2 regions of the Listeria sp. ILCC792 genome follow, and region 1 is predicted to be linked to the other one. Evidence: riboswitches for the same ligand, from Rfam matches in the RefSeq annotation. Region 1 holds a riboswitch; the other holds the start of a gene.
What was found. Region 1 has a riboswitch for S-adenosylmethionine ahead of metK (methionine adenosyltransferase). Riboswitches for the same ligand answer to the same signal wherever they lie in the genome.

Region 1 (12,294 bases):
GGACCGATCAATTTCCAGTAAATCAACAAGCTCATTTGTATCATCCAAATATTTAACAACAATAAATAAGTGCTCATCCCCGATGCTTGCTAAAGGAAAAAGAGCTTCTTTATCACTCTTTAAATGATATATACTACTGTAAGAATCACCAGCTTTTTTTAGGATTTCAAAATTATTTGATATTGAATTTCCTGAAGTGATATATTTAGCTGATTTAAAGAACGTATATTGAAACTGATTACTACGCAAATCCCATGGTTCTAAAGCTGACTCTTCAGACATATCAAATTTAATTAGCTTCGCTCCGTCGTATACGAGTTTAATATTTTTATTGACCTCATTACTGTTGTTTACTTCATCATTTTGGTTTTTAGAACATCCAGAGATGGTCAAAACTGCAAGTAGAAACATTAAAAAAGCTATTTTCTTTAACATTATGTTCTCCTATATTTGTTGTTTTTTTGTAGGGCTAATACTTTTAAATAGAAGCTGTTATCTCATAAGGTTTTTGATCACCAGATAGTTTGACACGAGCTGTATTCATAACAAAAACCGTATTCTTTCTGTAATCTCTATATGGTGCAAAAGTAGCATTCGACCTCCAACTAGATGTTTTCGATCCATTTTTATTTATCCAGTAGGCTGTTTTCGAAACAGTTTGCCAACTACTACTAGCGCCAGCACTTGCTCCTCCAGAAGATGTCCCAATATTTAGACTCGCACTATTTCGAAGTGATGCCCCTGTTCTAAAAGTCGTTTTAATTTCAGTCACCTTTTTTGAACCACTATAAACAGCGGAAACTTGATAACTATACTTTCCCGTATTTCCAGAAGTACTTGGGTAATTACTACGCCAAACATTAGATGTTATTTTCCCTTTCTTCCCTGGAATAGAATAAGACGTTGCGTCAGTAGCAGCTTTTGCTGTGGTTGGGGCTATTAACGCAATTAATAGTGTTGTTAAAAAAATCATTGTTGTTATTTTATTTTTCATTCTAGTACCCCTTTTTTTATAGTATAAGCAATTAGCCCTACTTCGTTACCATACCACAAAGAATGAAATTAAGCAAATTGTGTATATTTTTATACAAAATAGCCTATTTCTTATATTCTCAAAAGATTTATCTAGTTTGCCCTTTTTTCATTAAAGGATAAAGTATGAAGCCGAGTAGGAACAAGCTCAGACTGAGGCCGAATACGATTAGATTTTCCGTGCCGCTTTTAATGATCCATGCGCTATAAATTAGAGCGAGTAGCGCGATTACACCATCTGTGACACGTTTTGTGCGCGCCGAATGCTCGTAGCCTGAACCGGTTAACACGAGTTTCAATTGGAAAATCGGTGAAATGAAATACTGCACGAGAAAGGCCAGCGTGGAAACTTTTACGACGAAATCGTACGCGACGGCGATGCTGCCTGATAGCGTTGATAAAATGAATAATTGTGACGCTAAACACGTTAAAACGAGCGCGCGCACTGGTGTGCCGTTTTGATTTACCTTTTTCAAATAAGGGAGGAAAAGTCCATTTTTTGCAGCCTGATGCGGGGCTTCGGAACTAAGCATAATCCAGCCAATTGTGGAGCCGAACAGGCAAATGAGCGCTAGAACAGCCATGACGGCGGAACCACCACTGCCAATGACCGAATTGAGCGCATCTGCAAGCGGGCTCGCGCTCCCGAGTAACTGCTCTTTTGGAATGAGTCCGAGAGTTAAAACCGAGATGGAGATATACAGCAAGACGGAAATCACCAAACCTGAAATCGTCGCTGCTTGAATAGTACGGCCTGATTTGGCACGACCTGCAAACATCATCGCGGATTCAATGCCGATAAACGCCCAGAGCGTCACAATTGCGGCTTTGTTAACTTGTGATAGAAGTCCGTTTTCAAGGCCATTTGCATCATAAACGGGGTGATAAAATGCGCCCATTTTGGCGGACTGGAAGGCGAAGACGGCAACGATGATGAATAAAAAGAAGCCAATGACTTTGGCGATGGTGGCGATTAAATTGATTTTTCCAGCTGCACTTACGCCGCGTGAAATGATGAATGCTACGCCCCAAAGTAAGACGGAACATACGAAAAATGTCACGAGCTGACCTTCTGCTAGCTTGAAGCCTCCGATTTGAACCAAAGTATCAGTGCTGTTTAATATTGGAAAAAACACGGATAAGTAGCCGGCAAATGAAGTGATAATCGACACGTTCCCTGCCCAGTTTGCTACCCAATAACTCCAAACGGCGATGAAGCCGGCCATTTGTTTCGCGTTTTGATTTTTAAATAAGGCGTAGGCATGGCTCTGCGCCCCGCTTGTTAAGTCTGGTCTTCTGACCGCTAAATTTCCGAAGACAAGGGCGATCATTAAAACGCCAAGTCCCGTAATCGACCACGCCAGCAAAATTGCGAGCGGACTTGCGACTTCTGCCATTTGGCGTGGAAGCATAAAGATGCCTGAACCAATCATATTTCCGATGACGAGGGCTGTTAAAATAAAAAAGCCCATTTTCTTTTTTTGCGACATATTTGTAACTCCTTTTTCAATTTAACCTATTATCACGTTACCAAGAGAAAGTATAACTAAATATAGCAAACTTTATTTTATGCGTCAACTATTTGTGGTAAACTAAACACATTGAACAAAAAGGAGTAGAAGTATTGTGACACAAGTAAATCCCTTTCCTTATAGCCGCGACAACAAGCGGTACCATACGTGGAATTATTGTCTCCGCGAACAATTTGGCATGAAAATTTTTAAAGTAGCACTTGACGGTGGCTTCGATTGCCCGAATCGTGATGGCACAGTCGCGCGCGGTGGTTGCACATTTTGTAGCGCTGCTGGTTCTGGCGATTTTGCTGGCGACCGCAATTTTGACTTGAAAACACAATTCAATGAGGTGCGGAGTAAAATGCATCATAAATGGAAAGACGGCAAATATATTGCTTTCTTCCAAGCCTTTACAAATACCCATGCGCCCGTCTCCGTTTTACGCGAAAAGTATGAAACGGTTATGAACGAGGAAGGTGTTGTTGGGCTTTCGATTGCGACGCGCCCAGACTGTTTGCCAGACGATGTGGTGGAATATTTGGCGGAATTAAATGAACGCACCTATTTATGGGTTGAGCTTGGTCTTCAGTCGGCGCACGATGAAACGGGGAAACTCATCAATCGCGCTCATGATTATGAGACTTATTTGGAAGGTGTCGCCAAACTACACGCAAAAGGCATTCGCGTTTGTACGCACATCATTAATGGGCTTCCAAAAGAAACACCAGAAATGATGCTTGAAACTGCACAAAAAGTAGCGGAAAGCGGCGTTGAAGGTATTAAAATCCACCTCCTCCACCTTCTAAAAGGCACGCCGATGGTTCTGGATTATAAGCGTGGCGACTTGAAATTTTTGTCGCAAGAAGACTATGTAAAGCTCGTTTGTGACCAACTTGAGCTTTTGCCAAAAGAGATGGTTATTCACCGCATCACGGGTGACGGCGGCGTTAGCGATTTGATTGGCCCCATGTGGAGTCTGAACAAGTTTGAGGTGTTAAACGCCATTGATCAAGAGCTCGTCTTTCGAAACAGCTATCAAGGAAAACATTTTTCGGGGGTAAAAGCATGAATTTAGACGGGATTCTTCCCTTCAGTCACGGTTTACTGAAAAAGATTATTTTCCCCGGTGACGCAGTGATTGACGCGACTTGCGGCAACGGGCACGACACACTTTTCCTCGCTGAATTAGTCGGCACAAATGGGTGCGTGTACGCGTTTGATATTCAAAACGAAGCCGTCCAAAATACTGCTACTAGACTCACCGAAGCAAATTGTTCCGCGCAAGTAAAACTATTTCAAAAAAGCCATGCGGAAATCGAAAATTGCGTCCCCGTACCAATTAAAGCTGCTATCTATAATCTTGGCTACCTACCAGGTGGCAACAAGTCCATTACAACGCTAAGCGAAACAACAATCTCAAGCATCGAGCAAGCGCTAGCGAAACTTCTTCCCGGTGGCATTGTCATTTTAGTCATCTACCGCGGTCATGACGCTGGAAAAACCGAAAAAAAAGCCGTTCTAAATTACGCTGAATCTTTGCCACAAAAGGACTTCCACGTTCTCAGATACGGTTTCATCAATCAACAAAACAATCCACCATTTGTTGTTGCGATTGAAAAAAGAGAGCGGAAAAATTAATTTCCACTCTCTTTTTCATTTATTTATTAAAATCATACTTTTCTTCAATATAAATGGAATACCAAATCATGAAGATGATGACCGTCCAAATTTTACGGCTGTAATCATGTTTCCCTGCGCAATGATCATCAAGCAGTTGTAACACGTACTCTTTGTTAATTAAATGCCCCGTTCCCGATTCATGAATAATCGTTTTAACCCACTCATTCATTTCCTCTTTTAGCCAGTGGCGAATTGGAACCGGGAATCCTAGTTTACGACGATTTAAAACGTGTGCGGGAACAAAAGTCTCTGCCGCTTTACGTAAAATATATTTCGTCGTTCCGTTTGTCGTCTTAAGCGATGCGGGAATTTGTTTCGCAACGTTAAACACTTCTTTATCCAAGAAAGGAACGCGCACTTCAAGTGAATTCGCCATCGTCATGCGGTCAGCTTTTAGCAAAATATCGCCGCGAAGCCATGTGTGCATGTCGATGTATTGCATCCGTTCGACTGGTCCGTAGTGTTTCGTTTCATCATAGAACGGTTTAGTGATGTTCGTATAATCGTGGCCTTCGATGTAGCCGGGCAGTAAAATGCGTTTTTCAGCTTCGGTAAACATCTTCGCATTGCCGATATAACGTTCTTCCATTGGCGTTGTGCCGCGTTCTAGGAAGCTTTTACCTCGCATTCCTTCTGGCATCACTTTAGCAACGCCGCCAAGCATCGATTTGAAAACGCCGGGCATTTTGTTGAACATGGAAAGTGAATTCGGTTCGTTGTAAATGTTATAACCGCCGAACAATTCGTCTGCGCCTTCGCCTGAAAGTGCTACGGTTACTTGTTTGCGCGCTTCACGTGATAAGAAGTAAAGCGGAATCGCCGCTGGATCGGCAAGTGGGTCATCCATATGCCAAACAATTTTCGGCAGTTCGTCCATGTATTCTTGCGGTGTAATCACATAGCTAATGTTTTCTACGCCAAGTTTATCTGCTGTTTCCTTTGCAACATCAATTTCGCTAAAGCCATCTCGTTCAAATCCGACCGAGAATGTTTTAATCGCTGGGTGGTATTCTTTCGCAATCGCCGCAATAATCGAGGAGTCAATTCCACCAGAAAGAAATGAACCGACGGGCACATCAGAGCGCATGTGCATTTTGACAGAGTCGTACATGACATCGCGGATTTCTTTAATAAACGTGTCCTCGGACTTAGAAACGGCTGCAAATTCAGGTTTGAAATACTGCGTAAACTGCATTTCTTCCCCTATTTTTTTAGTAAAATAATGTCCTGGTAGTAGACGTTTGACTTCCGTCGTAAGTGTGTCAGGTTCTGGCACAAATTGATACGTCATATAATTTTGTAAGGAAACTTCATCTAATTTTTTATTTTTCAGTGCGTGTAAAATCGATTTTTTCTCCGAACCCATATAAAGTTTGCCGTTTTCTTCTGCATAAAAGAATGGCTTAATTCCGAATGGATCACGCGCGCCGTAAACGGTATTTTCCACTTTATCCCAAATGACAAAGCCAAACATTCCGCGCAGTTTTTCGGCAGTCTTCTCTTTATATTTCGCATATGTAGCGATGATAACTTCTGTATCACTTTCGGTTTCAAACGATAAGCCGTCTGCTTTAAGTGATGCACGAAGTTCCACATAATTATAAACTTCTCCGTTAAAGATAATCCAATAACGTTCGTTTTCGTACGTTAACGGTTGGTGACCGTTTTCCACATCAATAATACTTAAACGTCTAAACCCGAACTGAACGTGCTCATCGGTATAGTATCCTTCATCATCAGGTCCACGATGGGTAATCATATCATTCATTTCTATAAACGTTTGTTTTTCTTCACCAGTAATTTCAGCAATGCGGTCATGAACGCATCCTACAAATCCACACATTCTGACATTCTCCTCTATTTTAAATTTCATTTGATTTCTCAATTACACAACGTCTATCATATCATAAAGCACGACGATTTGCACAGTTTCAATAATAAAAAAACGCCGCTAAAAGAAGCAGCGTTTCGAAATTATAGTTTACTTGCAAGTTGATTTAAGAAAGCCTTTAAGTCGGTTACTTTATTTGTTTCCTCCCACGGCAAGTTTAAATCAGAACGTCCAAAATGTCCAAATGCTGCTGTCTGCCGGTAAATTGGGCGTTGCAAGTCAAGCATTTTAATAATCCCCGCGGGACGCAAATCAAAATTGGCACGTACAGCTGCAATTAAATCTTTTTCAGAATAGTCACTTGTTCCGTAGGTCTCAATAGAAATCGAAACTGGGTGTGCGACGCCAATTGCGTAGGCTAACTGTACTTCTACCTTTTTCGCCAGTCCAGCTGCTACAATATTTTTAGCCACATAACGGGCTGCATAGGCACCGGAACGGTCAACTTTGGTCGGATCTTTACCGGAGAAAGCGCCGCCGCCGTGCCTTGCATAACCGCCGTAAGTGTCTACGATAATTTTCCGCCCAGTGAGCCCCGCATCGCCTTGCGGGCCGCCAATAACAAACCGACCTGTCGGGTTAATGAAATATTTTGTTTCCGCGTCTAACAAGTTTTCCTCGATGACCGCATGAATGACTTTTTTAAGCATGTCCTCACGTATCGTGTCATTTGAAATCTCAGGATGATGTTGCGTAGAAATGACAATCGTGTCGATGCGCACAGGCTGGTTGTTTTCATCATATTCTACAGTCACCTGTGTTTTGGCATCAGGGCGCAAATAATCAAGCGTTTTGGATTTCCTTAACTCAGCAATTTTTCGTGATAACGCATGCGCTAAATGAATCGGTAGCGGCATTAAATCCTCTGTTTCATCCGTCGCAAAACCGAACATCAAGCCTTGATCGCCGGCACCAGTCGCAAGTAAATCTGTTTCCTTTTCTCCGTTTCGCGATTCCAAAGATTCATCAACGCCCTGCGCAATGTCAGGCGACTGCTCATCAATTGCTGTTAAAACGGCACATGTTTCTGCATCAAAACCATATTTAGCACGCGTATAGCCGATTTCCTTAATCGTTTGTCTAACAATTTTCGGGATGTCCACATAAACAGATGTTGTAATCTCACCTGCTACAAGAACGAGTCCAGTTGTCACGGTCGTTTCACAAGCGACACGCGCATCTGGATCTTTTGCGATAATAGCGTCTAAAATTGCATCAGAAATTTGGTCTGCAATTTTATCTGGGTGCCCGTCAGAAACAGATTCTGACGTGAATAAATGACGATTTTCAGTCATTTGATAGTTCCTCCTTTTAATCTCTTCCATCCGCGTATGGCAAGAAAAAAAGCCCTATTCTCTACATAGACAGGCATAGAGAAAAGGCTTGAAAGTTCGTACCTTCGCTCTCATCGGTCAGGATTTCTCCTGCTCAGGTTAGCACCTTACAACAAAAAGTGTAGGTTGCTGGGCTTCAAAGGGCCAGTCCCTCTACCGCTCTGGATAAGAGTTGATTTCGTTCTTTTTTAGAATAACATACGGAACATACCGTTGCAACCCTAATTTACTGTTAAAAATTCCGGCCATTCATTTGGTGGCACATCCTTGTACTTTTCATATAATAAATCGCCTTTTTCTGTTCTGCTGTAACGGATGCCGTGGTTGCTGTGGTAGCGAAAAACATATCCGGCTTCTTCTAGTTGGTAAATCGTCCATAAAAAATCCGTTTTACTTGGCAAATTCATCCTACCTGATTTTGAACGATCGTTGACAAGTTCATGAATGTTCGATTCACTTTTATAGACGTTTTCAATAATTTTAAAGGCTAAATTAAATGGCATTTCCAAACTATTCACGCTTCCCTCTTCAAACACTTCACATTTTTATGCGGCAGATATTTTCTAATATAATACATTATTCTACCACGTTTTCGCGCAATTAAGCGATATATTTTTCTGCCAAAAAAAGGAATTCCCGGAAGATATAAGGCTACAGCTAGCCATTTCCAATAAGGTAAGCGCATGAGGATTTTGCGTACGGCATAAAAGCCGCGATAAATACGCCCATTTTCGCTTATAACATGCAACTGTTCGTGTAGTTCACTTGCTGAAAAATAGCTCCCTTTGTATGTTTGAAGCGGCTGCCATTTTAGCTGGCCTTTTTTGTCTAATTTCATCATTATTCGTTTGACTTCCTTGCAAAATTCGCAATTTCCATCATAAAAAACGATATCTTTCATCGACAAAACCTCCTAGTATTTTTCTTTCCCCTTATCATATTTTTAAACCTGTGGTATGATAGAATGGTTAAAATTAGAAAAATATATTCGAAATTAACGATAAGGAGAAGAAACATGACATTAATTCCACTAACTTTAATTATTTTTGCAGGCTTTGTTGCGGCTCTGCTTTTATTTGAATTCATTGTGAAATGGCGCTGGTTTAAGTACTTTTTGGCGACGGTAGGTTTAGTAGCCAGTGGCATCATATTTTTTATCAGCTTTTATGGTGGTGGTATGAAACAAACCGAAATTGCAATTGCATTATTCTTAGCAAGCTTTGGCGAATACGTCATTTCCCTCATCATCAGCCTTATTTCACTCATTAAAAGAAAATCAAATACGCCTAAGAAAAAGGCAACTAAAAAAACCGGTCATGCTTAAATCTAGCATAACCGGTTTTTTTAGTGTCATGTAATATTTTAATACAATTTAAGATGTTACACTTTTCGTTTAACAAACTATATTTTCTGTTTATATATTGTATAATTCTAACTATGAGGGAGGTACCAGTATGACCATTTTAAGTGAACGACTCACAAGCTTACGCGAAGACAGAGGTTGGACAAAAACGCTGGTTATACATAAGCTTGGTTTGAAAAATTTAGGTACTTATGCTAACTGGGAATACGGGACACGTGAACCTGATGCCCAAATGATTGTAAAACTTTCTGATTTATATGACGTAAGTACAGATTATTTACTCGGGAAAAGCAATACATCCTAAACATGCTTTTGACTATCAAAATAATCACATTATAATAATAGGAGATGAAGGATATTGGATTTTGAACAGTTTTCTAAGACACTTTTTTCTGTAAGCGCACGTGTAGAGCAATTAGAGGAAAATATTACTACAGAGGAAGCCACAAAAACATCATTAATTATGCCCTTCTTTCAAACTCTAGGTTATGATATTTTCAATCCCTTAGAGTTTTCACCAGAATACATTGCTGATGTAGGTATAAAAAAGGGAGAAAAAGTAGATTACGCCATATTAGAAGATGGGAAACCACTTATTTTAATTGAAGCTAAATCAATCAATGAAAAATTGAACAACCACGATTCTCAACTGTTTCGATATTTTGGGACAACCTCTGCTAAAATCGGAATATTGACAAATGGTAACGAATATCGTTTTTATACTGATTTAGATGAAACGAATAAAATGGATAGTAAACCTTTCTTCTCGTTTCACTTAACCGAATTAAAAGATGGACAAGAAGCTGAAATTTTCAAGTTTCATAAAGAACAATTTGACCTAATCAATATCTCGAAAGCAGCTTCTGATCTTAAATATCTTGGAGCTATAAAAGAATTTCTAACCAAACAATTAAATGACCCTAGTGAAGAGTTTGTAAAATTTATTATGACCGAAATTTATGAGGGGAAAAAGTCAAAAGCTGTAATTGATAAATTCACACCAGTTATCAAAAAAGGATTTAGACAATTTATTTCTGAACAAGTGAATAGTAAGTTAAATGCTGCCCTAAATAATTCTGTAAACTTAAGCAAAGAAGATGAAGAAACTAGTCTACATGAAACAAACGAAAAAGAAACTATAACAACCGAAGAAGAAATTGAAGCTTTTGCTACAACGAAACTAGTATTAAAAGATTCAATCGATTTGGAACGACTTTACTACAGAGATAACAAATCATATTTCAACATTCTCATTGATGATAATATTCGTAAATGGATTCTTAGACTTTATATTAATAACTCCCGTAAGTTTATTATTTTAAATGATGAAAAGAAAACTGAACTTGAGCTAGTGAATGTCACAGATATTTTTAACTATAAAGAAAAAATCACACCCATTGTTGAAAAATATTTATAAAAATAGCTACTTAGGCAAAGCATGTGGTACACTAATACTATAATAATTCACTACCTAGGGGGCGATTTTCATGAAGCAAACATTGCTGATTGTGATGGCAATCGTTTTTCCTGCAACTTTAGGAGCTATTGTAGCGCTTCAAGTTTACAAGAAAAAGACGGCCACTTATATGCCGCTAAAAAATGAATTTGTTCATTGGAAAAAGTAATCATCAAAGGAGGATTTCCACATGAAAAAAGCAGAAAGTGAAAAGCCACTTGTTATAAAAATTGTCATCTCTGTTTTGTTAGGGCTTGTTTTACTTAATCTTATGCCTATTCTAGCGATATTTTCTTAAAAAAATTGAGTTGCCATTTTAAAAATTTTATGCTAATTTAGTAATAGAATTTATGTTTTTATGGTGAGACAGTTAACGGCGATTGCCTTAATGCTTTTTTACAAAAAGACTCCGACACCCTTTTGGGATGCTCGGGGTCTTTTTCTGCTCACTAGGAAAAGAGAGGGGTTATACTATGAATAAAAAATGGGCTTTTAATTTTGCGAAAATTATTATAGGGGCGCTTATTTTTTCGCTAGCAGTAAACGTTTTTGCGATTCCAAACCATCTCGGTGAAGGTGGTGTTACGGGACTTACGATGATTTTATACTACACACTTGGAATTGCACCGGCTATTACTACTTTAATTTTCAATGGGATTTTGCTTATTATCGGATATAAATTTTTGGATCGGTTGACGATTATTCTTACAATTATAGCCATTATTTTTACATCACTTTTTTTACGTCTAACCGAAAATATAACCTTTGTAACTGACCAAACGATTATCGCAGCTATTTTTGCTGGCGTGTTAATGGGATTTGGTATGGGACTTATTATGCACGGTGGTGGAACAACAGCAGGAAGTGCCATTTTAGCTAAAATTGCGAATAAATATCTTGGCTGGAATACAAGTTATGCGCTCCTCTTTTTTGACCTCATCGTTGTCATTCCCTCAACTTTTATTATTGGCTTACAAAACATGCTTTTCACAATTGTTTCACTCTATGTTTCTACAAAAGTACTCGACTTAATTTTAGAAGGCTTTAATCCTAAAAAATCCGTTACTATCATTTCAGATAAATATGAAGATATCGCTCGTGAAATTGATTTAAAAATCGGTCGTGGCATGACTCTGTTTGACGGACAAGGCTATTATAAAAAAGAAGATAAGAAAATTCTTTATATCGTCATTAGCAGACAGCAACTTTTGCCACTTACCAAAATTGTTAACAAACATGATGAAAAAGCCTTTTTCATTATTAATGATGCCCAAAGTGTTGTTGGTGAAGGGTTTACAAAACAAATAACAAGTGAATAAATTGATTTTTTATGCTAAAATAAGTTCGATTCAATAAACAAGTGAGGCGATTTTATGAAGTTTTCTACTATTCCCTTTCGTTTCCTCCTTGTTGTTAGCTTATTATTTAGTATTTTAGGGGTCATAAATATTGGTATCTCCCTCTCATGGGATTTTAGTAACATTGAAAATTTGCTTTTAGGACTATTTTTACTTTTTCTAGGAATTGCATGTTACCATTTACGTTATAAACTCATTAAAAAGGGACGCAACGACTAAGAAATAACACGTGTAAACCCCGCCGAATTGATTTTCGGTGGGGTTTACTAGTATTGCTTCCTCCTATTTCCCTTCATAATCCATATTCATATATTTTTTGCCACCTTTTAGCTCTGTAATCATTTGTTCGATTCTTTTATGGCGAGTTTCCTCACGTTTTGCGCGTCCAATCCACCCAATATAATCATTTTTTTGAAAATCTGGGCGCTTTTTATAGGCTTCTAAAACTTGATGTTCTTTCAACAACTGATGAATATCTTCAGGCAAAGGATAAATCTCACGTTTTAAATTCGTTTCTTTAATATATGGATTCACGTCGTTAACTTCCCTTCCTCCTATTTTAAATCATTTTCCCCTTCTTTTTTTAGACAAACATCTTGTGAAATGGGATTGCGTTTTCATAAAAGAACATGGTACAATTTTCTGAATGAATAGTGAACATACTTT
Region 2 (12,294 bases), on a different contig from region 1:
TTTGGCAATCACAATATAAGGTCCGTTTTCGTGCATTGAACGAATCATTGCTTCGACGTACGAAGCTTCAATGGCGCCTCTTGCTAAAAGTTTTTCAGCAGATTTTCGGATTGCCTCTTCAAAGTTTTCTGCCGAAACACCAATTTCAATATCCTCAAGCTTTACATTATCCATTAACAATTTTATCCACCTCTTTTTTCAACTGACCTACATGTAATTGTGCTAAAGAATCAATGATTTGATAATGGGGAGTTAAATCACTGTATTTGGTCACCTCATTTGGCACAACAATGACCGGCATACCCGCCTGATTTCCCGCAATAAGTCCATTTTTCGAATCCTCAATGATAACCGCCTCGCCAGGTTCAACCGCGAGCTGCCTAGACGCCTCTAAAAACAAGTCAGGCGCCGGCTTAATTCGCTCCACATCCTCCGCCGTAACAATGACATCAAAATAATCGATTAAGCCCAAACGCGTCAAATGCGAAGTCGGCTTTGCCCGCTTAGATGATGTAGCTAAAGCCAATTTCAAGCCGTACTCTTTCACCGCTTCAATAAAAGCACCCACCCCTTCTTTAGGCGGCAATGCTTTACTTCTTTCCAAAAAAAGCGCGCTTGTTTCTTTGGCGAATACCTCTTGATTTACCGTCATATTTTTTTCATGTGCAAGTTTTTGAAAGAACGCTTGATCATTTGCGCCTACACAAATTAAAAATTCCTCAACAGATACATCATAATCGAGCTCTTTTTTGAACCATTCTTGAAAAATCTCATACCAGATTACTTCTGTATCAACGATTACCCCGTCAAAATCCATAATGACCGCTTTTAGCATAATTTCCCTCCTAGAAACAGATAAAATTTGGAAGGAAAACGTATTTTCCTCCCAAATCAGTTATTTTTCTTTGCGACTATCTACTAAGTTTTGAATGAGTTCCGCATATTCTGGCGCGTTCAAGTAGTCCACTATTTCCACATAATAAACGCCCGGCTGTTTCTCGCGCACTCGTTCCATCAGTGATTTATGTGTCACGATGATATCACACTCTGTCGGCAATTCATTTACCGCAATATGGAATACTTTGATGTCATCTAAACCTGCATTTTTCACTTTTTTCTGTAGAACAGAGGCTCCCATTGCGCTAGAACCCAAGCCGGCATCACATGCATAAGCGATCCTTTTCACCTTACTAAAATCAAAACTTGCTGGTTCTTTTTCGGCAAACACGGATGAAATACTGCTTTTTTTACCTTTCAAGCTTTCCATTTGCACAGCTGCTTCTTGCAAGGCTTCTTCACTGTTTTTCGCGCGTTTGATGAACGGAATAGCAGTTAAGAATGTGACAAGCGCCGCCGCTAGAACCGCAATAATGATTTTAATATGGTCACCAGGCGCTGCCATCATCATGATGGTGATGATACTTCCAGGCGAAGCGACACCAACAAGGCCAGCATTTGTCATCGTTAAAATGAAAGTCCCCGTCATGCCACCTAAAATGAGCGGCAGGATAAGAACGGGATTCATTAGGACGAACGGGAAATAAATTTCGTGAATCCCGCCGAAGAAGTGGATGACACTTGCCCCGTAAGACGATGCTCGCGAACTCCCTTTTCCAAAAAACATATAGCCTAGTAAAATGCCTAAACCTGGTCCTGGATTAGACTCCAGTAGATATAAGACTGATTTTCCTGTTTCGGCTAATTGTAAGGTTGCGAGTGGACTTAATATACCTTGACCGATGGCGTTGTTTAAGAATAATATTTTGGCCGGCTCGATAATGAGTGCGGTTAGTGGCAAGAGGTGATAGTTGATAAGGTAATCCACACCTTCTGCTAAAACTGTTGTCACGCTTGCTACGGCTGGCGCCACCACCACGTATGCAAATAAAGCAAGAGCGGCTCCGATAATTCCAATTGAAAAGTTATTGATTAATAGTTCAAAACCGGTTGGAATTTTCCCGTCAATTTTTTCATCAAATTTTTTGAGAATCCAAGCTGAAAGTGGTCCCATAATCATTGCGCCAATGAACATTGTAATATCTGAACTAATAATTGCTCCCATCGTTGCTACAGTTGCGATAACACCACCACGGTAGCCATGAACAGCACGACCACCTGCGAAAGCAATGAGTAATGGTAGCAAGAAATTAAGCATTGGTGCGATAAAGCTTTTGAGCATTTCACTTCCGGTTGCAACGCCGATAGCGGTTAAAATCCCCCAAGCCATAAATGCCCCGAGATTCGGAATCACCATGCCGCTCAGCTTACTTCCAAACTTTTGAACTTTCATATGAATGGACATTTAAATCCCCCTTTCCAAACGTACCTTTCTTAAAGTTCTACTTCTTTTCCTTCTTTGATAGACCTTTCGATTGCATCTACTACGCGCAGTGAGTCAAGCGCTTCTTTTGGTGTAATAATGGATTTTGTACCGCTAACAACATTGTTTACAAAAGCCATGACTTCCTCTGCCAAATCGCCGCTAACTTCTCCGTTCGTGTAGTACCAATGTCTTGAATCAGGATAGGAAACACCTTCACCGCTTACAAATTTCACACCTTGATCACAAGAATCGATGTAAGCAACTCCTTTTGTCCCAACTAACTCTAATTTATCATCAATAATCGTTGGCGAGTTTTCTGGCAACACCCAACAGGCTTCTAGACACGCAATGGCGCCATTTTCATACGTGACAATCGCATAAATAACATCATTCATACCACTTTCTTTTAAAAGCACACTACGACTTTTGGCAAAAACTTTGACCGGATTAGCATTCATATACCAGTTAATATAGTCAATGTCATGAATCATAACATGCATACTAAGGTCAGATGCACCTATGTAACGTTTAGGTCCCGTTATCGGACTGTTACGGCGACAATAAAGATGGATAATATCGCCTAGTTCCCCGCTATCTAGGCGCTGTTTGACCATATTGAAGCGTGGATCAAATCTTAGTAAGAAACCAACTGTAAATACTTTATCGTAATCTTTCGTAATTTCATAAATGGCTTCCCCGTCTTCGAGTTCTTTTGCAATTGGCTTCTCAAGCAAAATATGTTTGTTGTTTTTAACTGCTAATTCAACACATTCCCGGTGCATGTTATCTGGTAGGACGATACTCACTGCATCAATTTCCGGGTTTTCTAATAAATCGCGGTATTCTTTGTAGCCTTTGCAGTTGAATTTCTTTTCAGCTTCAGCGCGTTTCTCATCGTTATACTCGCAGATGGCAACCAATTCGACTTGTGGTAACTTCTGGTAAATTTCCGCGTGATAACTTCCCATTTGACCAATCCCGATTACGGCAACTTTTACTTTTTGTTCCATTTTAAACTTCCTCTCCTTTTACTTGTTTAATGGATGCAATGAATCGTTCTGTAATTTCTTTTGGACGCGTGATGGCCCCGCCGACAACGACTGCTCTTGCGCCAAGTTCGAGCACTTTTTCCGCTTTTTCTGGCGTGTCTATCTTCCCTTCTGCGATAACAGGCAATTGGGTATGCGACAAGACGCTTTTTAAATAGGCAAATTCATTGTGGCTAATGTTACAGCCTGCTGTTTCTTGCGTATAGCCATGCAGCGTAGTCCCAATGATGTCTACACCTGCTTGTTCTGCAAAAGCAACATCTTGCAAGCTTGCGGTATCGCCCATAATAAGTACGTCTGGAAACTCCCTTTTAACCACCTGAATGATGTCTTTAAGGGTTTCGCTTTGTGGGCGTTTTCGCGTGGTTGCATCTAGGGCAAGAACTGCTACGCCGAGTTCACAAATCGCGCGTGCTTCTTTTAAAGTTGGTGTAATAAAAACTTCAGAATTTGGATAATCTTGTTTAAAAATACCGATAATTGGTAAGTCTACTTCTTTCTGAATCGCTTTAATGTCTGATACTGTGTTTGCTCGAATCCCTACTGCTCCACCTTCTAACGCGGCTTGTGCCATTTTTGACATGATATATGAGCTATAAAGGGGCTCTCCTTTTAGAGCTTGACAGGAAACAATCAATCCTCCTTTAACTTGTTGTAAAAAATCATTCATCATGGTATTCTCCTCCTTCTCGGTCTTCTGCTTCTTTTTATATAAAGTATGCGCTTTCAAATAGAATATACTATAGAAAAATAATTTTATCAATATCATAAAACGAAAATAATTTTCATTTCACTTTAAAAAGAATGGCCCTAGTTGGGCTAAAAAAATTTAAAATTTTTTATAAAAAAGGCATTGCCAAATTGGCAATGCCTTTTAACGTTTATTTATCAACAGGAACTACAGCGCCGTCCCATTCTTTTGTAATCCAATCTTGGATTTCTTTTGAGTGGAGAACTTCAACAAGTTTTTTCACGTTTTTGTTGTCTTTATTTTTTTCTTGTGTTACCACGATATTTGCATAAGGCGAATCTTTGCTTTCAATTGCAATCGCATCTTTTGTAGGGTTTAAGCCTTGGTCAACTACAAAGTTTGAGTTGATTGCAACCGCATCGCCTTCCTCATTGTTATACGCAGTCATCAAGTAAGCTGGATCTAAATCATATTTGAATTTCAAGTTTTTCGGATTGTCCTTAATATCATCAAATGTTGCATCTTGCGCTTTTACGCCATCTTTTAACGTCAACAAGCCTTCATCAACAAAAATGCCGATAACACGTGGCCAGTCAGATTGACTGTTAGAAAGTAAAATTTGCGCGCCGTCTTTTAAATCTTTTAAGTCTTTTACTTTTTTGGAATAAATGCCCATTGGCTCAATATGAATTGCACCAACATCAGCAAATTTATAACCTTTTTCTTTTTCTTCAAGTTCTAAGTAAGGTTTATGTTGGAAATAATTGGCATCAAGTTCACCTTCATCGAGTGCTTTATTTGGCATTACGTAGTCGGTATACTTGACGATTTTAAGCTCAATTCCTTCTTTCTTCAAAATTGGCTTCGCTTGCTCCAAAATTTGCGCATGAGGCGTGTTGGAAGCACCAACGATTAACTCCTTACCATCAGAACTAGATGACTTTTTATCAGAAGAACCACTGCCGCAAGCGGCTAAAACTAAAACTAAGCTAAAAACAAAAATTGCACCAAAGATTTTTTTCATGTTAAACTCTCCTTTTTTTATCTTTTATCGACTGCCTTCGTGAGTAAATCGCCGATGATTTGGAAGATGAATACGATGATTAAAATGATAATTGTCGCAACTATCGTGACATCAGGTTGATTTCGCTGGAAACCTTCTAAGTATGCGGCGTTTCCAAGTCCGCCTGCTCCGATTACACCTGCCATCGCCGTAAAACCAACAAGCGAAATCGCTGTGACGGTAATACCTGAAACGATAGCTGGCAAAGCTTCCGGAATTAAAACTTTACCGATGATGGTGAAAAGATTTGCGCCCATCGCTTTAGCTGCCTCAATTACACCTTTATCTACTTCTCTAAAAGCAATTTCTACCATGCGGGCATAGAATGGTGCAGCAGAAATAATTAAAGCGGGTAGTGCGGCTTTTGGTCCAATAATCGTTCCAACGAGCGTTTTTGTCATTGGTAAAAGTAGCACGATTAGGATAATGAATGGAATCGATCGGAATACGTTTACGAGTATTGCTGTAATCCAATATAAAATTTTGGCAGGCATTCCTTCATTTCGATTCGTTAAAAAGAGCAATAAGCCGAGTAAAATACCAAGTATGAAAACAGCAACTAAAGAATAAAGTGTCATGTAGAGCGTTTCTTGCGTGTAGCCCCACATCAGTTGCCAGTCAACGTCTGGGAAGAGTTCCTTCATCCTTCAATCACCTCTGTTTCAATCTTCAAGTCGCGTAAATGCTGAATCGTATTTTCAATTTCCGCGTCGCTACCTTCAATTTGCACGTAAAGCGTCCCGTAAGCGCCGTTTTGCGTTTGCGTTAAGCTTCCGTGAAGCACGTTTAGCGACACATCATGTTGTTTTGCGACTTCCGAAATGACCGGCCTTGTCGCATTTTCACTCATGAAGAGCAGTTTAACGAGCTTGCCTTCCGAATAGTTTTCAAGCAGTAGGTGAATTAATTCTTCCGTTTCATCTGATTCTGTGACTTGTTCAATGAACCGCTTCGTCACAGGCTGTTTCGGATGTTTGAAAACGTCTAAAACGTCGCCTAACTCAACCACTTTCCCAGCCTCCATAACGGCAACTCGGTTACAAATTTTACGAATAACGTGCATTTCATGTGTAATAACGATAATCGTCAAATTTAAACGCTTGTTAATATCTAGTAGGAGCTCTAAGACTTCATCAGTCGTTTGCGGATCAAGTGCGCTTGTCGCTTCATCACAAAGTAGTACAGTTGGGTCGTTAGCCAGTGCCCTCGCAATTCCAACGCGCTGTTTTTGTCCACCGCTCAGTTCCGACGGGTAAGCATCTTCTTTACCCTCAAGTCCGACTAAACGGATAAGTTCGTTCACACGATTTTTTCGTTTTTGTCCGCGTACGCCTGCAATTTCTAGTGGGAACGCAATGTTGTCAAAAACGGTTCGCGACCATAGCAAATTGAAATGCTGAAAAATCATCCCAATTTTTTGCCGAGCCTTCCGAAGTTCTCTCCCGCGGATTTGGCTTACTACCTTGCCGTTTACGTCAACTTGTCCTGCTGTTGGAAGTTCCAAACCATTGAACAGTCGAATCAGACTACTTTTCCCCGCGCCAGAGTAACCGATGACACCGAAAATCTCGCCTTCTGCAATTTCCAAGCTAACGTCATCGACCGCCCGCACTTTATTTTTTCTTGTCGCATAATCTTTTACCACATTTTGGAGTGTTATCATTCGCTTCACCTTTTTCTCTCAATGTAAAAAGCCTTCCTGCATGAGCAGAAAGGCACGAATTTAGCGTTGTACGACTTTCTTCTCATCTTTCAGAACCAATCTGTTCTGTATGAATTAGCACCTTAAGTGTTTACTTAGGTTGCTGGGCTTCGTCGGGCATATCCCTCCACCACTCTGGATAAGAATTAAATTATAATTGGCGCGCTTGAAACGCGTCCTGTTTTTTCATATTACATTTAGAACGCTGTTTTGTCAACAGTAAATTTCAGATTTATGTATCGAGGAAATGCTTTCGGATAATCCGGGGCTCGTTTGATAAGTATAATAAAAGACAGCAATGACCGTTAAAATAGCAATCGACATAATAAAAAAGCTTTTCTTTGTCATTTTTTCCCCTCCTAGCTTAAATTTTACTTCCTTAAGCTAAAAACGCGGGAAAGAAATGGGAAAGAAAAGCTAAAGATTGAATCAATATGAGCTTGAAATTGCTCGTTTAAATTAATGGTAATTTCACGGTAAATGTTGTCTTATGATGTTTACTTGTCGCCATCACAAGGCCGCCGTGGCGTTCCACGATTGATTTTGCAATCGCAAGGCCAAGACCCGTGCCTGTCGTCGTACGATTTTTATCGACTTTATAAAAGCGGTCGAACAAATGTGGCAAATCAAGCGCGGGAATTTCCTCACCGTAATTAATGACATCAATCACCGCAAAGTCTTCTTCTTTTCGGGCAACTAAATCGATATGTTGATTGCCTTCCCCGTATCTAAGGGCATTTGAAAACAAGTTTTCAAAGAGGCGCATAATCTGATTGCCGTCACCGCTCACAACTAAATTGTCCGCCTCATAAGTTTCAATGATTTCCATGCCCTTATCACGTGCAAGTCCATCAAATTCTGCGACAAGTTGGCGGAGCAGCTCGACCATATCTAACCGATCATTTTCCAACGTATATTCAGCACTTTCTAAGCGTGTATAAGAAAATAAATCATCGATAAGCTTATGCAAGTGCTTTGCTTTATCATAAACGAGCTCGGTATAGTATTTGAGTTCGACTTCATCACGGTAACGATCATCGTGAATATAACTTAAATAGCCTAAAATTGAAGTGAGTGGCGTCCTCAAATCATGTGATACATTCGTGATCAAATCGTTTTTCGCTTGCTGCGCTTCTTGCTCCTGTTTCATTAAATTTTCTTGACGTGAGCGCATTTTCTCAATGTTCATTTCCAACTCGCGAATTTCTGGAACAAGACTCTTCGTATCAACTGGACGGTCAAGCCCGAGCGCATAGTTAATTGTGCGCAGTTGCTTCTTTAATTTCCGTTGACGCATTAACCGGTAAAAAATATAGAAAATAAGTAACGCCATGATGAGCGTAATGATATATTTCGCCAACAGCACCACCGGCGACTCCACCACATTGTTATACTTTCCTCGTCCAAATAAATCCATAAATGAATCGCTTAAACCACGAAGCACCACCGACTCATCGCGAATCGACTGCACCCACAAAAAAATCGTCTGGAGCGCAACGCCCGCTAGAAGCCATGAAATTATCGCAAAAAAAGCAACTTGCCAAGGACCCATTACATGCGCGAGCCGCTCAATCATTTGTTTAAATTTCAATTTTATACCCTACTCCCCAAATCGTTTTAATCACGTTCTCCCCGTCTAGCGCTTCCCGCAATTTATCGCGTAAGTTACTAATATGCACCATGACCGTTTTACTCGCGCCAAATGCCTGCTCCTGCCAAATTTTTTCAAAGATATATTCTGAACTAAAAACCCGGCCTGGTTCACTCGCAAGTAAATGTAAAATATCAAACTCCGACGTCGTCAAATGAAGTTCCTTTTGGTTAACCGTCACAATATGCTGATCCCGATTAATTTCAATTGGACCAATGACTAAATTATTCGTTTCGTCCGCTGCAACCGACTGCATATTTTGAATCCGCCTTAAAATCGCCTTCACGCGCACAGAAAGTTCGAGCGGATTAAACGGTTTAATCATATAATCATCCGCACCTGTTAAAAGTCCCATAATTTTATCGTTGTCCTCCGCTTTCGCACTCAACATTAAAATTGGCGTTAAAATCCCCTCACTGCGCATCATGCGACAAACTTCTAAGCCGTCCATTTCCGGCATCATAATATCTAAAATAATCAGTGAAAAATCAATTTTATTCACCAAACTCCAAACCTCAGCCCCGTCATAAGCCTGATGGATATCATACCCTTCATTTTGCAGGTAAAGCTTGACCAAGTCGACAATTTCCTTATCATCATCTGCAATTAAAATAGATGTCATCGTCCCTTACCTCTTCTCATTTTTATTACCCTCATTGTACCATCACAACGAAAAAAAAAGAAATCAGTTGAGATTTCTTTAATAAATATTAAACATTTGTCGCTCTTCCTCCGGTTCCAAATGAATCAACACCTGTGCCTTCGAATAAAACTCACCAATTTCCCGTTCAATCTTGTCACAAAGCGCATGAGCCTCCGTCACCGTCATCTCACTCGACACAACAAGATGAAAATCAATGTACTCCTCCGCACCCGCTCTTCGTGAACGAAAATCATGAAACTCAATAAAATCCTCTTTGTGAGCTAAAATAATACGTTTGATTTCTTCTTCCTCTTTTTTATTCAAACGTTGATCCATAAGTGGTGGAAACGATTCTTTGAGCAACTTCCAAGCCTCATACATAATGTAAATTGCGGTTATAATCGCAATCGTTGGATCGAGCCAAGTCCAGCCAGTCAAATAAACGAGTAGCAGACTTCCTGCAATACCAAGCGATGTAAAAACGTCCGTATAAAGATGTAGCGCGTTTGATTTCATTGCTACAGAATTCGCCTTATCAGCCGCGCGTTTAATCACCCGAGAAATAATCATATTTACCGCTGCACCGAAAAGCATTACAGCAATTCCGAGCGCAGGAAGACGAATTTCATGCGGATTCGTAAATTTATTAATCGATTCTATAATAATCCAAATCCCCGCAACAAAAATTAGCAGCGTTTCAATTGTACCCGCAATATTTTCCGCTTTGCCGTGCCCATACGGATGGTCATCATCAGCAGGTCTCCCCGCAATCCGAATTGAGAAAAATGTAATGACAGAAGCAAAAAGATCCATCGATGAATGGACCGCCTCCGAAATAACAGCCACCGATCCCGTCAAAAAACCAACGATTAATTTTAAAACAACAATAATAAAATTACTTATAACGGATAAAATTGTTAAATTATTGTGACTCATCTTATCTGCCCCCAAACACTCACTTATCAAACACCTGAATAAGTGTATCATATCGAAGTTAAATGGGTCTACAGCAACCTTTTTAGTGTTAACCAGTTCTATATCAGAGATGAAACTTTTTTTACTCTAGGAAACTTTCTAAAAAGTTAAAAACTGGGACAACACTATGCAAAGTATACGTTTTATCCACAAATTCACCACGTTCAATCCGCACTAAAACCGGTACCGCTTCAATTTCAAAGCATGGCGCATATTCTTTCGAAAGATTTAAATCTAACGCATACGTTTCGATACCCGCACTTTTTTCCGCAAGCTCAATCATCTGCCCAGCAAGCCCGCAAGAACCACATAAAGGCGTATAAAAATAAAAAAAGCCACTTTTCTTTTCCTCCAAAAAGCGCGCCAAGTCGTTCTTATCAAACTGAATCATATTTACCTCCTAAAAAGCCAACCTCATACAAGGTTGGCTCGAAAATTTAATCCTCAATCACTTTTTCATAATCTTCGCTTGATAATAGCGCATCAATTTGTTCAGCAGATACATTTTTCACTTTCAAAATCCAACCTTTTTCATATGTATCACTGTTTAAAAGTTCTGGTTCATCTTCTAAGCCTTCGTTAACCTCTACAACTTCCCCCGTTACCGGTGCATAAAAATCAGAAACCGTTTTAACAGACTCAACACTTCCAATAGAGTCACCTTGCTCTATTTTATCGCCAACTTCTGGCAATTCAACAAAAACAATATCGCCCAATTGGTCTTGCGCAAAGTCTGTAATGCCAATGATATACGTATCACCGTCTTGTTTCACCCATTCATGTTCTTCCGTATACAATAAATCTTTTGGTAAACTCATTTTAAAAACTCCTCCTTTTAATAAAACAGCGCAATTTTATTTCCAAGCAGCTTCAAATTCTTCTTCTTTAAAGCCGAGTGTTACCTTATTCCCGTCCGTCGTAAGCGGACGCTTAATTAATTTTCCATCAGAAGCAAGCAATTTGAACGCTTCCTCTTCAGACATCTCATCTAACTTATCTTTCAAACCGAGTTCACGGTATTTGATTCCACTTGTATTAAAGAAACGGCGAAGCGGCAAACCACTTTTTTCAAACAGTGCTTTTAATTCATTCGCTGTCGGCGGATTTTCGATTAAATCAATTTGGTTAACCTCCACCTTGTTTTCCTCAATCCAAGCCTTTGCTTTTCTGCATGTCGAACACTTCGGGTACCAATAAAAATCTATCACAATCGCTACTCCCTTCCCACCTAAATCTACTTCTATCATAGTCCATTTTCCCCAAAAGCACAAATAAAAAAGCAAGTCCAACACAACTTTTGGCTAAAAGCAGCGCAAAAAAGAAAGCGCATACAGAGAAATCCCCTTAACTTTTTAGTACCTCTTCTTCCGTCCACTTTTTCGTGTCCTCGCTAAAGCTATAATAATCCGGCTTACAGTCAATATAAATCTCACTTACAAGCCTAAAGTCCTCCAAAACAAAAAGTTCCGAGTTCATAAAATACTCGCCTGATTTCACATTATGCCAAAACAAAGTCGAACCGCACGTCTTGCAAAACCCACGTTCACCAAGTTCCGACGAAGAAAAGCGCGTCATATTTTCCTCCCCCGAAAAAATCACGTCCAAACCACCACTAATGCTCAAAAACGGTCCAGCTGTCCATTTCCGACACATTTCGCAATGACACGCATGAATGTCATGATCCTTAGAATTCACTGACACATTCACAGCCCCACAAAGACATCTCCCATCTAATTCCCCCATCAAAACCGCTCCTTTTTACTATTATATTTAAGAAAAAAGCTGAATCTAAATGATTCAGCTTAATTTACCATCTTACTTTCGATTTCAAACATCGATTTTTGATAGTTAAAACGAATGGATAAAATGAGGCCTATCGCCATCATATTTCCGAGTAGTGCACTTCCTCCGTAACTTATAAATGGTAACGGAATCCCTGTAATAGGCAGTAAACCGATATTCATTCCAACATTTTCAAGAACGTGGAACATAATCATCATGACAACACCCGTACAAATATAAGAATAGTAAGGAACATTAATATCAAGTGCCACCCGAATAATTTGATAAATGAGCAGGAAATATAGCGCAAGTAAAATGCTGGCGCCTACAAAACCATAGTCACCACCGATAATCGTAAAAATAAAATCATTATGGTTTTCTGGAATCGCAATCGCATCATATCCCGCGCCGTTCC

Region 2: another riboswitch for S-adenosylmethionine. It lies ahead of CFS60_RS08195 (methionine ABC transporter ATP-binding protein); the one in region 1 lies ahead of metK (methionine adenosyltransferase).

Annotation. Positions count from the first base shown of each region.
Region 1 is NZ_FYBO01000014.1:29,658-41,951, reverse strand. Features, by position in the region: gene CFS60_RS12655 (hypothetical protein) at 1-435, opposite strand, end outside; gene CFS60_RS12650 (hypothetical protein) at 479-994, opposite strand; gene CFS60_RS12645 (amino acid permease) at 1,122-2,522, opposite strand; gene CFS60_RS12640 (TIGR01212 family radical SAM protein) at 2,659-3,615, shown strand; gene CFS60_RS12635 (class I SAM-dependent methyltransferase) at 3,612-4,184, shown strand; gene asnB (asparagine synthase (glutamine-hydrolyzing)) at 4,204-6,069, opposite strand; gene metK (methionine adenosyltransferase) at 6,201-7,412, opposite strand; SAM riboswitch class I at 7,520-7,623, opposite strand; gene CFS60_RS12620 (DUF3116 family protein) at 7,673-7,969, opposite strand; gene CFS60_RS12615 (thiol-disulfide oxidoreductase DCC family protein) at 7,966-8,352, opposite strand; gene CFS60_RS12610 (hypothetical protein) at 8,467-8,775, shown strand; gene CFS60_RS12605 (helix-turn-helix domain-containing protein) at 8,906-9,118, shown strand; gene CFS60_RS12600 (type I restriction endonuclease) at 9,173-10,231, shown strand; gene CFS60_RS13945 (hypothetical protein) at 10,302-10,439, shown strand; gene CFS60_RS12595 (YitT family protein) at 10,744-11,589, shown strand; gene CFS60_RS12585 (YdeI/OmpD-associated family protein) at 11,911-12,162, opposite strand.
Region 2 is NZ_FYBO01000006.1:82,285-94,578, reverse strand. Features, by position in the region: gene CFS60_RS08230 (PTS sugar transporter subunit IIA) at 1-180, opposite strand, end outside; gene CFS60_RS08225 (HAD family phosphatase) at 167-835, opposite strand; gene CFS60_RS08220 (PTS mannitol transporter subunit IICB) at 896-2,302, opposite strand; gene CFS60_RS08215 (Gfo/Idh/MocA family protein) at 2,332-3,333, opposite strand; gene CFS60_RS08210 (N-acetylmannosamine-6-phosphate 2-epimerase) at 3,335-4,045, opposite strand; gene CFS60_RS08205 (MetQ/NlpA family ABC transporter substrate-binding protein) at 4,254-5,087, opposite strand; gene CFS60_RS08200 (methionine ABC transporter permease) at 5,105-5,770, opposite strand; gene CFS60_RS08195 (methionine ABC transporter ATP-binding protein) at 5,767-6,789, opposite strand; SAM riboswitch class I at 6,869-6,974, opposite strand; gene CFS60_RS14055 (hypothetical protein) at 7,042-7,176, opposite strand; gene CFS60_RS08190 (cell wall metabolism sensor histidine kinase WalK) at 7,283-8,425, opposite strand; gene CFS60_RS08185 (response regulator transcription factor) at 8,409-9,101, opposite strand; gene CFS60_RS08180 (cation diffusion facilitator family transporter) at 9,180-10,058, opposite strand; gene CFS60_RS08175 (thioredoxin family protein) at 10,180-10,488, opposite strand; gene gcvH (glycine cleavage system protein GcvH) at 10,535-10,915, opposite strand; gene CFS60_RS08165 (arsenate reductase family protein) at 10,952-11,305, opposite strand; gene CFS60_RS08160 (GFA family protein) at 11,442-11,840, opposite strand; gene rodA (rod shape-determining protein RodA) at 11,900-12,294, opposite strand, start outside.